DNA from 3 places in the Gottfriedia sp. NPDC057991 genome. Region 2 is predicted to be linked to each of the others. Evidence: riboswitches for the same ligand, from Rfam matches in the RefSeq annotation. Region 2 holds a riboswitch; each other region holds the start of a gene.
The links. Region 2 has a riboswitch for lysine ahead of lysA (diaminopimelate decarboxylase). Riboswitches for the same ligand answer to the same signal wherever they lie in the genome.
Positions count from the first base shown of each region.

Region 1: another riboswitch for lysine. It lies ahead of ACFVR2_RS03995 (amino acid permease); the one in region 2 lies ahead of lysA (diaminopimelate decarboxylase).
Region 3: another riboswitch for lysine. It lies ahead of ACFVR2_RS00230 (aspartate kinase); the one in region 2 lies ahead of lysA (diaminopimelate decarboxylase).

Region 1 is NZ_JBHVQN010000001.1:801,592-804,884, reverse strand. It holds gene ACFVR2_RS03995 (amino acid permease) at 1-1,200, opposite strand, end outside; lysine riboswitch at 1,401-1,578, opposite strand; gene pdxK (pyridoxine/pyridoxal/pyridoxamine kinase) at 1,780-2,595, shown strand; gene ACFVR2_RS03985 (hypothetical protein) at 2,836-3,045, opposite strand.
Region 2 is NZ_JBHVQN010000012.1:26,286-29,578, forward strand. It holds gene ACFVR2_RS24465 (cation diffusion facilitator family transporter) at 1-658, opposite strand, end outside; lysine riboswitch at 966-1,139, shown strand; gene lysA (diaminopimelate decarboxylase) at 1,274-2,593, shown strand; gene ACFVR2_RS24475 (C40 family peptidase) at 2,806-3,293, shown strand, end outside.
Region 3 is NZ_JBHVQN010000001.1:44,914-48,206, reverse strand. It holds gene ACFVR2_RS00235 (G protein-coupled receptor family protein) at 1-124, opposite strand, end outside; gene ACFVR2_RS00230 (aspartate kinase) at 355-1,596, opposite strand; lysine riboswitch at 1,702-1,877, opposite strand; gene uvrC (excinuclease ABC subunit UvrC) at 1,952-3,293, opposite strand, start outside.

The DNA of each region.
Region 1 (3,293 bases), on a different contig from region 2:
ACGGAAACGGTAGTGAGAAATCGCAATACCTAACCAAGCAAGGAAACCTGATAATCCTGATAAGTTTAATAACCAAGTATACACTTGACCTTCACCGAAGAATGAAGATAAACAAGCTAATGAACCAACTGCAAGTGTTACATATAAAGCATTTGTAGGAACACCATTTTTATTTACTTTTGTTAAGAATTTAGGAGCTTTTCCTTCTATTGCTAGAGTATATAACATACGAGTCGAAGCGTAAGTTCCACTATTACCTGCAGATAAAACTGATGTTAATATAACTGCATTCATAACAGAGGCTGCAAATGCAACACCTAATTTTTCAAATACTAGAGTAAATGGACTAACAGCCACGTCATTTTTTATTAGACCAGGATCTGTATAAGGAATTAATAAACCAATTACGATAATAGCTAAAACATAAAATAAAAGGATACGCCAGAAAATTTGACGGATAGCTTTTGGAACATTTTTTTCTGGATGTTCTGTCTCACCTGCTGCAACACCGATTAACTCTGTACCTTGGAATGAGAAACCTGCAACAATAAAGATTGATAATACACCTAAAAATCCATTATGAAACGGAGCATCTCCAACAGTAAAGTTTTTGAAACCTGCATGATGTCCACTGATAATGCCAAAAATCATTGCAATACCAACAACTAAAAAGACAATTACAGTTACAACTTTAATTAATGAAAACCAAAACTCTGATTCACCGTAACCTTTAACTGAAAGTAAATTTAAACCTAATATAATCACTAAAAAGATTCCGCTCCATAATACTGCTGGAGAATGAGGGAACCAATATTTCATCAGCATTGCTGAAGCTAATAATTCAAATGCTAAAGTGATTGCCCAGTTATACCAATAATTCCAACCCATAGCAAAACCAAATGCTGGATCAACATAGCGAGATCCATAAGTACTAAATGAACCAGAAACTGGCAAATAAGTCGCCATTTCACCTAAACTAGTCATTAAGAAATAAACCATAATACCAATTAGTCCGTAAGCTAAAACAGATCCACCAGGACCAGCTTCACTAATTGAAGTTCCACTAGCTAAAAACAAACCTGTCCCAATTGAACCACCAATTGAAATCATCGTTAAATGTCTTGCTTTAAGGCCCCTTTTTAAAGAACCATCGTGAGTATTCGATACTACTTTATCATTTTTAGGGTTTTTTTGTCCCATCTTATTGCCTCCTCTTGATTCTTGCAATCTTATCTTCACGCGAGAAAATGGGACGGTATAAAAGTGTTGTATGATGTTTATTTTACTCAGTATTTTCGTCAATATGTAAAGAATGGAAAATCTGGTAAAATACAAAAAAACACGTGAAGCAATGTTCACGTGTTTAAGACTCAATTATATGTGTCAAACAGCATCAACATCTCTTCAATAGCCCTCCACAAGAAATCTTGTGACAGTCCTATGCTTATTCAGCAATAGGCCCAATAATAAATTTAAATGGTAAATTTATTACTTCGGCAGTTTCACCTTTTATTACTTTTCACAGGTACCATAAACCTCAAAGTAACGACTAATCAAAACTGCGCCTCTATCCAGACGAGATAAAGATCATATTAAATTAATTTTTATAAACTCAATATACAATCTATTAATCTAGTTTGTCAATAGATTTTTCGACAAAAATAGACTCTACTTAAAAGATGTATTTCTTTATTTTCGCTTCAGGATACTCATGTCTTGTACGTAGCACATATGTTTTTGTATAATAATTCTATGTAATTCAAAGGAGGAATTTTTCACATGACAATTTATAAAGCATTGACACTTGCGGGATCTGACAGTAGTGGTGGAGCTGGATTACAAGCTGATATTAAAACATTTCAGGAACGTAATGTTTATGGCATGAGTGCAATTACAACTCTAGTAGCGATGGATCCACATAATCATTGGCATCATCAAGTATTTCCAATTGATATAGATACAATTGCAGCACAATTAGAAACAATCGTTGTTGGCGTTGGTATTCAAGCAATGAAAACAGGTATGCTTGGTTCAACTGAAATAATTGAGTTAGCTGCAAAAACAATAAAAAAACATAATATAGATCGAGTTGTTGTAGATCCAGTTATGATTTGTAAAGGAAATGACGAGGCTCTACATCCTGAGACGAATGATGCATTAAGAGAAGTTTTAGTGCCACTTTCAACAGTTGTAACACCAAATTTATTTGAGGCAGCTCAATTAGCTAAAATGCCGCCAATCTGCACTGTTGAACAAATGGAAGAAGCAGCACGCATAATCCATGAATTAGGGGCTAAATATGTTTTAGTTAAAGGTGGAAGCAAAATTCAGCATGAAAATGCAATAGATGTATTATTCGACGGTGAAAAAATAGAGCACCTAGAATCTGACAGAATTGAAACTACATATACACACGGTGCAGGCTGTACTTACTCTGCAGCGATTTGTGCAGAGCTTGCTAAAGGAGCAGAACCAAGAGAAGCAATCTACACTGCAAAGAAATTCATTACTGAAGCAATTCGTCATTCATTCCCACTTAATCAATACGTTGGTCCAACAAACCACATGGCTTATCGATTACATGGTGAAGGCTAATAACAAATAATGGGGCTGTCTCATAAGTCAGATTAACTGACGAATGGGGCGCCCTTTTTTTACATTGTAAAAAAGGGAATGTACTGACGCTGGTGGGGGATATCTCAACAGTGCTTTAGCTTGAAGCTGATATGATTGATCTTTTTAGATAAATAGCAGATTTTTACCAAGTTTTTATTCGATTTGGAACAGAAATATGAAAAAGGGCAATGGTTTCCCAATCCCCTATGTTCATACTTTTCACTTGGCGATTCCCTTAATTGCCTTAAATACAGTTCTTCCTTTGAAATAAATGAATCTTTCCCATTTAGCTAATAAGCCATTTCCATTTTCACCATTTTCAATCTGAAGCGCGTGCTGTTTATGAAACTCAGCAACTCGTTCATTATGTTTTGTATGCAAAGTGTTTAAACGCTTATGAAGATGTAGTGCATGTTTGTTTTGTCCCATGTGATTCCCTCCTCCTTTATAGTTAATTCCAGCTTAAATAACTCATAAATAACTAGAGCATACACGTTTAATTTTTTCTATTAATTTCTATTCTACTTCCTATATACTTTTACCTTTCGATAATTTAGAACACCAAGCTAAAATACCATGATTTAACATTTTTTTATGTATTGCATGTTATTATATATAGTAAGGGAGTGGATTTTATGAGAAAAATTTTTTTCATATTAATGATAACATTTATGCTT
Region 2 (3,293 bases):
AAGAATTTAATACATTTTCGATTTGTTTTAATTCATCTGTAGAAAGTCCAGTGTCTAGTAGGGGGGTAAACGACTTACGTCCAAGTTCGATTGATTCCTTCATTATATAAATTGCGATTCCAATTCCAATCAATGCATCTAGAAATTCCCAACCAGTAAGACTAACTAAAATTAAACTTACTGCAACTCCGAGTGATGAATAAACGTCTGTTAATAAATGCAAAGCGTTTGATTGCATTGCAACAGAATGAGTTTCATTTCCTACTTTTTGAACGATTTTTCCTACTCTCCAATTGATTAACGCTCCAATTAACATGACCACTACACCGATTATTGGCATTTTAATTGGGGTAGGATGAAGTAGCTTTTCAACAGATTCAATGATAATCCAAATACCAGCTACAAATATTAAGATTGTTTCGACTGTACCTGAAATATTTTCAAACTTACCATGACCATAAGGATGTTCCTTATCGGGCGGTCTGTTTGAAATCCTTACAGAGAAAAATGCAATGACTGAAGCAACTAAGTCCAATAAAGAATGAATTGCTTCAGAGATAATTGCTACGGAACCAGTAAAAATCCCGACAATTAATTTTAATAAAACGATGAATGTGTTGCTACATATTGAAAGTACTGCTATTTTGCTTGAACGCAATCTATTCACCCCTGTCCAATTTTTTCTACTTAAGTTAAGAGTTTTGTAATAAGGCAACAAAAAAGAAAAACCACTAACAGTTTGTTAGTGGTTTGTTTTTTTTAGATTTAATTTATATTTATTTAAATGATTTTTCATTTTTGAATCACCTTTTCTCTCGCATAAAACATATTCTATATTATAGATATTATTTTGAAAAGGAAAAGCTGTGTGTATGAAGTGAATATAAATCGACAATATTATTCAAAAATGGTTTGACATCTATTTTTAGACTGTGTTATACATAGACTAATATAAAAAAAAACAGTCTATTCGTAGAGGTTGCATTGTATATGAGTATCATTTTAGAGAACTGTGGGTTCTATGACGAAATGAGAAAGGATCCTATGCCGAAGAAATAAATTGCCACACATTTTATTTCTGGGACTACATTTAATAAATGTAGTACTGTCACATGTGTTTGTGAAGAGCTATTGAAGAGATGTGATTGGCTAAGTCCTTTTTTAAAAGCGATAGGCACATGAACATATCCTTCATGTGTCTTTTTTAATACACTAATACATTGAAGGAAGCTTCTTAGAATGATCTTACATTTGATTTGAAGGGAGAATACGAATGTATTTACATGGTAATAGTCGAATTAATAATGAAGGACATTTAGAAATCGGAGGTTGTGATACTGTAGATTTAGTAAAAAATTACGGTACACCTCTATACATTTATGACGAAGCATTAATTGAATCAAAATGTAGGGAATTCCACGAAGCTTTAAGAGAAACGGGAATGAAATATCAGGTTGCTTACGCGAGTAAAGCGTTCCTATGTGTTGAACAAGCCCGCTTAATCGAAAGAGAAGGTCTATGTCTAGACGTTGTTTCTGGTGGAGAGTTATATACAGCTTTGCAAGCAGGTTATCCAGCTGAGAAAATTCATTTTCACGGAAACAACAAAACAATTGAAGAAATTGAAGAAGCTTTAAATGCAAAAATCGGTTGTTTTGTAGTCGATAATTTCTTTGAACTAGAAGTCTTACAGGCCTTAGCTGAACAACGTAATGAAGAAGTATCAATCTTATTACGTGTTACGCCAGGCGTTGAAGCACATACACATGAATATGTAATGACGGGCCAAGAAGACTCTAAATTCGGATTCGATATTATGTCTGGTCAAGCTAATGAAGCAGTTGAAGTTTCATTAAATTCAAATAACCTAAAATTATTAGGAGTACATTCACATATAGGATCTCAAATTTTCGAACCAGACGGATTTGTTCATGCAATCAATGTATTAATGAGTTTTTTAAATGGACTTAAAAACGATTTAGGCTTTACAGCTGAAATATTAAATGTAGGTGGAGGCTTCGGTATTCGCTATACTTCAGAAGATGAGCCTTTAGCTGTTGCTATTCATATAGAAAAAATTACTACTATTATTAAACAGCAATGTGAAGAGCTAGACTACAAATTACCAGAATTATGGTTAGAACCTGGACGTAGTATTGTAGGTGAAGCTGGAACAACACTTTATACGATTGGCTCAACAAAAACTCTTCCTTCAATTCGTAAATATGTATCTGTTGATGGGGGAATGACTGATAATATTCGTCCTGCATTATACGGATCAAAATACGAAGCGATGCTTGCAAATCGAGCAAATGATGAGAATAAAGAAGTTGTATCGATTGCTGGTAAATGCTGTGAAAGTGGCGATATGCTAATTTGGGATTGTAACTTACCTGTTGTACAAAACAATGATCTATTAGCCGTATCTTGCACTGGTGCTTATGGCTATTCAATGGCTAATAATTATAACCGTATCCGTCGCCCAGCAGTAGTCTTTGTTAAAGGTGGTGTTTCAAGAGAAGTAGTTCGTCGCGAAACATATGAAGATTTAGTTCGAAATGACAGAGTTTACATCGAAAACTCTCGTAGATAGATAATTAACGTTTTTGTGTTATTTGTATCAATACTGACACTTCTATATAATATAGAAGTGTTTTATTTCGTTTCCTTTAATAAAAGATGATAATTTATCGACATATAAAGACATATTTATCATTTATATTACAATATTGTAACAATTGCGACTCTCTTCGGGAATCTATGGTATAAATATTTACGTAGATTAGCGAGAGGAGAAACGCTGAAATGTTAAGAAAAAAACTAGCAGTGCTGGCGATGGCAAGTACAATAGTATTATCATTAGCGCCAAATGCTTCAGTATTAGCTGATAGCAAAGTTGAAAAAAAGCAAGCTGAAGTAGATAAGTTCCAATCACAATTTAAAGAATTAAGCAACGAGATAGAGAAAATAGATCAACAAATTAAAACAACTAAGCAAAACATAGAAGGAAAAAAAGCAGAAATTTCTGAAACAGAAGAAATTATTAAAGATAAAAAAGCAAGAATTACATATTTACAAGACAGAATTCAAAAACGTAACGATTTATTAGAGGATCGTTTAGTTGCAATGCAAAAGCAACCAAAAGTTAATCTAGTAACAGACGTTTTATTTAATTCGGACTCAATCGTAGATTTCTTTAATCGAGTAAACTCAATTTCAACACTTTTTGATGCTGATGAAAATATCATTAAAGAACAAAAGTCTGAACAAGCAGAAGTAGTAAAAGAAAAACT
Region 3 (3,293 bases), on a different contig from region 2:
CCCCTTTAATAATAGAATTTAACAAGAATAAACAAATAGAAACAAAAAACAAAATGGCGAGTATTAATAGAACGAACTGTAGCACAATTTCTCCATATCCGTACACAAGTAAACTATGCCTCATTATTAATACCTCCTTCTTTGAATTACCATTTAGCCGTTCGCCTTACTCATTTTAAATTTACAGAATCTTTATATAATTTATTCGCTTAACGAATAAAAAACCCTTTTAAGCTCCATCTCTATACTATACGGCTCAGCAACTCTGAACGTGATGAATATTGATAAAATCAATATTTCAAAGCCTATATATATATATAAGAATTTGTACGCCTAAAAGGGTTTATTTACTATTTAGTTTTCTACTACTACTTCTTCATTAATACGATCTAATTCATATCCTTTATGAAGAGCATGAACTGCTTCTTGTAATTTTGATTTTGGTACCACTGTTGATACTTTAATTTCAGAAGTGCTTACCATTTTTACAGGAATTTCACTTTCAGCTAAAAATTTAAACATTTTTGCTGCAACTCCTGGATTTGAAACCATTCCACTACCTACAATTGAAACTTTAGCAAGTTCACTTTCAAAATCAAATGAGCGGTAACCTAAAAATTCTTTCTTCGATTCTAGAACCGTAATTGCTTCCATCATATTTTCAGATTTGATCGAGAATGAAAGATTTACTAAATTATCTGATGTTACACTTTGAATAATAATATCAACATCAATACCTTCACTTGCTAGTAAAGTAAAGATTTTAGGTAATAAATCAACATGGTTATTTAAACCATTTAAAGTCATCCTTGTTACATTAGATTCGAATGCGATTCCTCTTACGACTGATTGTTGTTCCATTTGTGTTTCCTCCCCAATAAATGTACCGATTTCATCATGTTGACTTGAACGAACTTGAATAATTAAATTATAATTTTTTGCGAATTCTACTGCTCTTGGATGCAAAACTGCTGCTCCTAAAGCTGCAAGCTCTAGCATTTCATCATAAGAGATATGGCTTAATTTAGATGCACTTGGTTCAACTCTTGGATCCGTAGTATATACCCCTAATACGTCCGTATAAATATCACATCGTTCTGCATGTAAGCTCGCAGCTAATGCTACTGCTGTTGTATCTGAACCACCACGACCTAATGTCGTAATTTCATTGTTGTCACTTAAACCTTGGAAACCAGCAACAATTACGATATATCCTTCATCAAGTAATTGTTGAATTCGATCCGTACGAATTGTTTCTATACGCGCATTTCCATGAACAGATTCAGTTTGAATTCCAGCTTGCCAGCCAGTTAGTGAAATAGCTTTAAAACCTTTTGCTTGGATTGCCATTGCTAGTAAGGAAATCGAAACTTGTTCCCCTGTAGTAAGTAACATATCTAATTCACGTTTACTGTTTTGTGGACTAATTTGAGCTGCTAAACTAACTAGTTCGTCTGTATGATGTCCCATCGCAGATACAACTGTAACTACTTGGTTTCCTTCTTTATATGATTTGGTTACTGTTTCAGCAACATGCTGAATTCGTTCAATTGAGCCTACTGAAGTACCACCGAATTTCTGAACAATAATTCCCATTTTTCTCATCCTCACTTTTTACTTAAAAAAGAATACAAAAAAGCGCGTGAAGCAATGTTCACGCGCCTAATTTACAAGTAAATAAAATAGACAAATCATCAACATCTCTTCAATAGCTCCCCGCATAATTATTATGCGACAGTACTACATTTCTTAAATGCAGTCCCAACAAAATGAATTGTGGATTCATTTTGTTTCGGCAAAACTTCCTTTCAACTGTCCATCACAACGCCACACGTCTATGACAGCATACTCTTAAGTTTTGCACCTCTATTACGAGAGAAAATCATTTAATTTTAACTAAAATATAAATTATTTTGAAAATAGTGTCAAGATAAAAATTTTGGTAACTTTGTCACTCTTTATGGAAATGCTGAAAAATTTCTTCTGCAATATTTTTTGGCATTTTAGCTGCTATTAACTCATCGATTGATGCCTCTTTTATTTTTTTGACTGATCCAAAATGTTTAAGAAGGGCTTTCTTTCTTGTTCCACCAACACCTGCTATGCCATCTAAAGCAGATTGAACCATTGATTTACTATGAAGCTGACGATAAAATTCAATTGCAAATCTGTGTACCTCGTCTTGAATTCTTTGTAATAAAAAGAATTCTTGGCTTTGTCTACCAAGTTGGACAATTTGAGGTGGTTGTCCTATTAATAACTCTGAAGTGCGGTGTTTCTCATCTTTAACAAGTCCAGCTGTTGGGATGAATAAACCTAACTCATTTTGAAGTACATCTTCAACTGCAGCTAGATGTCCTTTCCCACCATCCACAATTATTAAGTTTGGTAAAGGTAAATTCTCTTTTAATGCTCTTGAATATCTTCTACGTACTACCTCACGCATTGAATCATAATCATCGGGTCCTACAACAGTTTTGATTTTATATTTGCGGTAATCTTTTTTTGAAGGTTTTCCGTCTATCAAAACAACCATAGCTGAAACAGGATTTGTTCCTTGAATATTTGAATTATCAAATGCTTCAATTCGATACGGAGTTTCAATATTTAAAATATCCCCTAGTTTTTCTATAGCTTTAACTGTTCTTTCTTCATCTCGCTCGATTAATTTAAATTTCTCTCCGAGTCCAATTTTGGCATTTTTATTTGCTAATACAACAAGTTCCTTTTTTTGACCTCTTTTTGGTTGGAATACAGGGATTTTTAGTAAAGCTTTTAAAATTTCAGTATCAACTTTATCTGGTACAAAAATTTCTTTTGGTTTTATATTATGTGGTTTTTCATAAAATTGTCCAATAAATGATAGGAACTCTTCCTCTGGTTCATCGTAAATTGGAAAATATGATACATCTCGCTCAATTAATTTTCCTCTTCGAACAAAGAATACTTGAACACACATCCATCCCTTGTCAACCGCATATCCAAATACATCACGATCAACTAAATCACTACTCATCATTTTCTGCTTTTCCATAGTCGCTTCAATTGAAACAATTTGGTCTCGATACTCTTTCGCACGCTCGAAATCTAATTGTTCAGATGCAGCAAGCATTTTTGCCTCTAACTCTTTTCGTATTTGGTCTTCCCCACCGTTTAGAAAACGGGCAATTTCATTAACTATTTCTTGATTTTGATGATCAGTTACTTCTTTAACACAAGGCGCAAGACACTGACCAATATGATAATATAAACAAACTTTATCTGGTAATGATGAACATTTTCGTAATGGATAT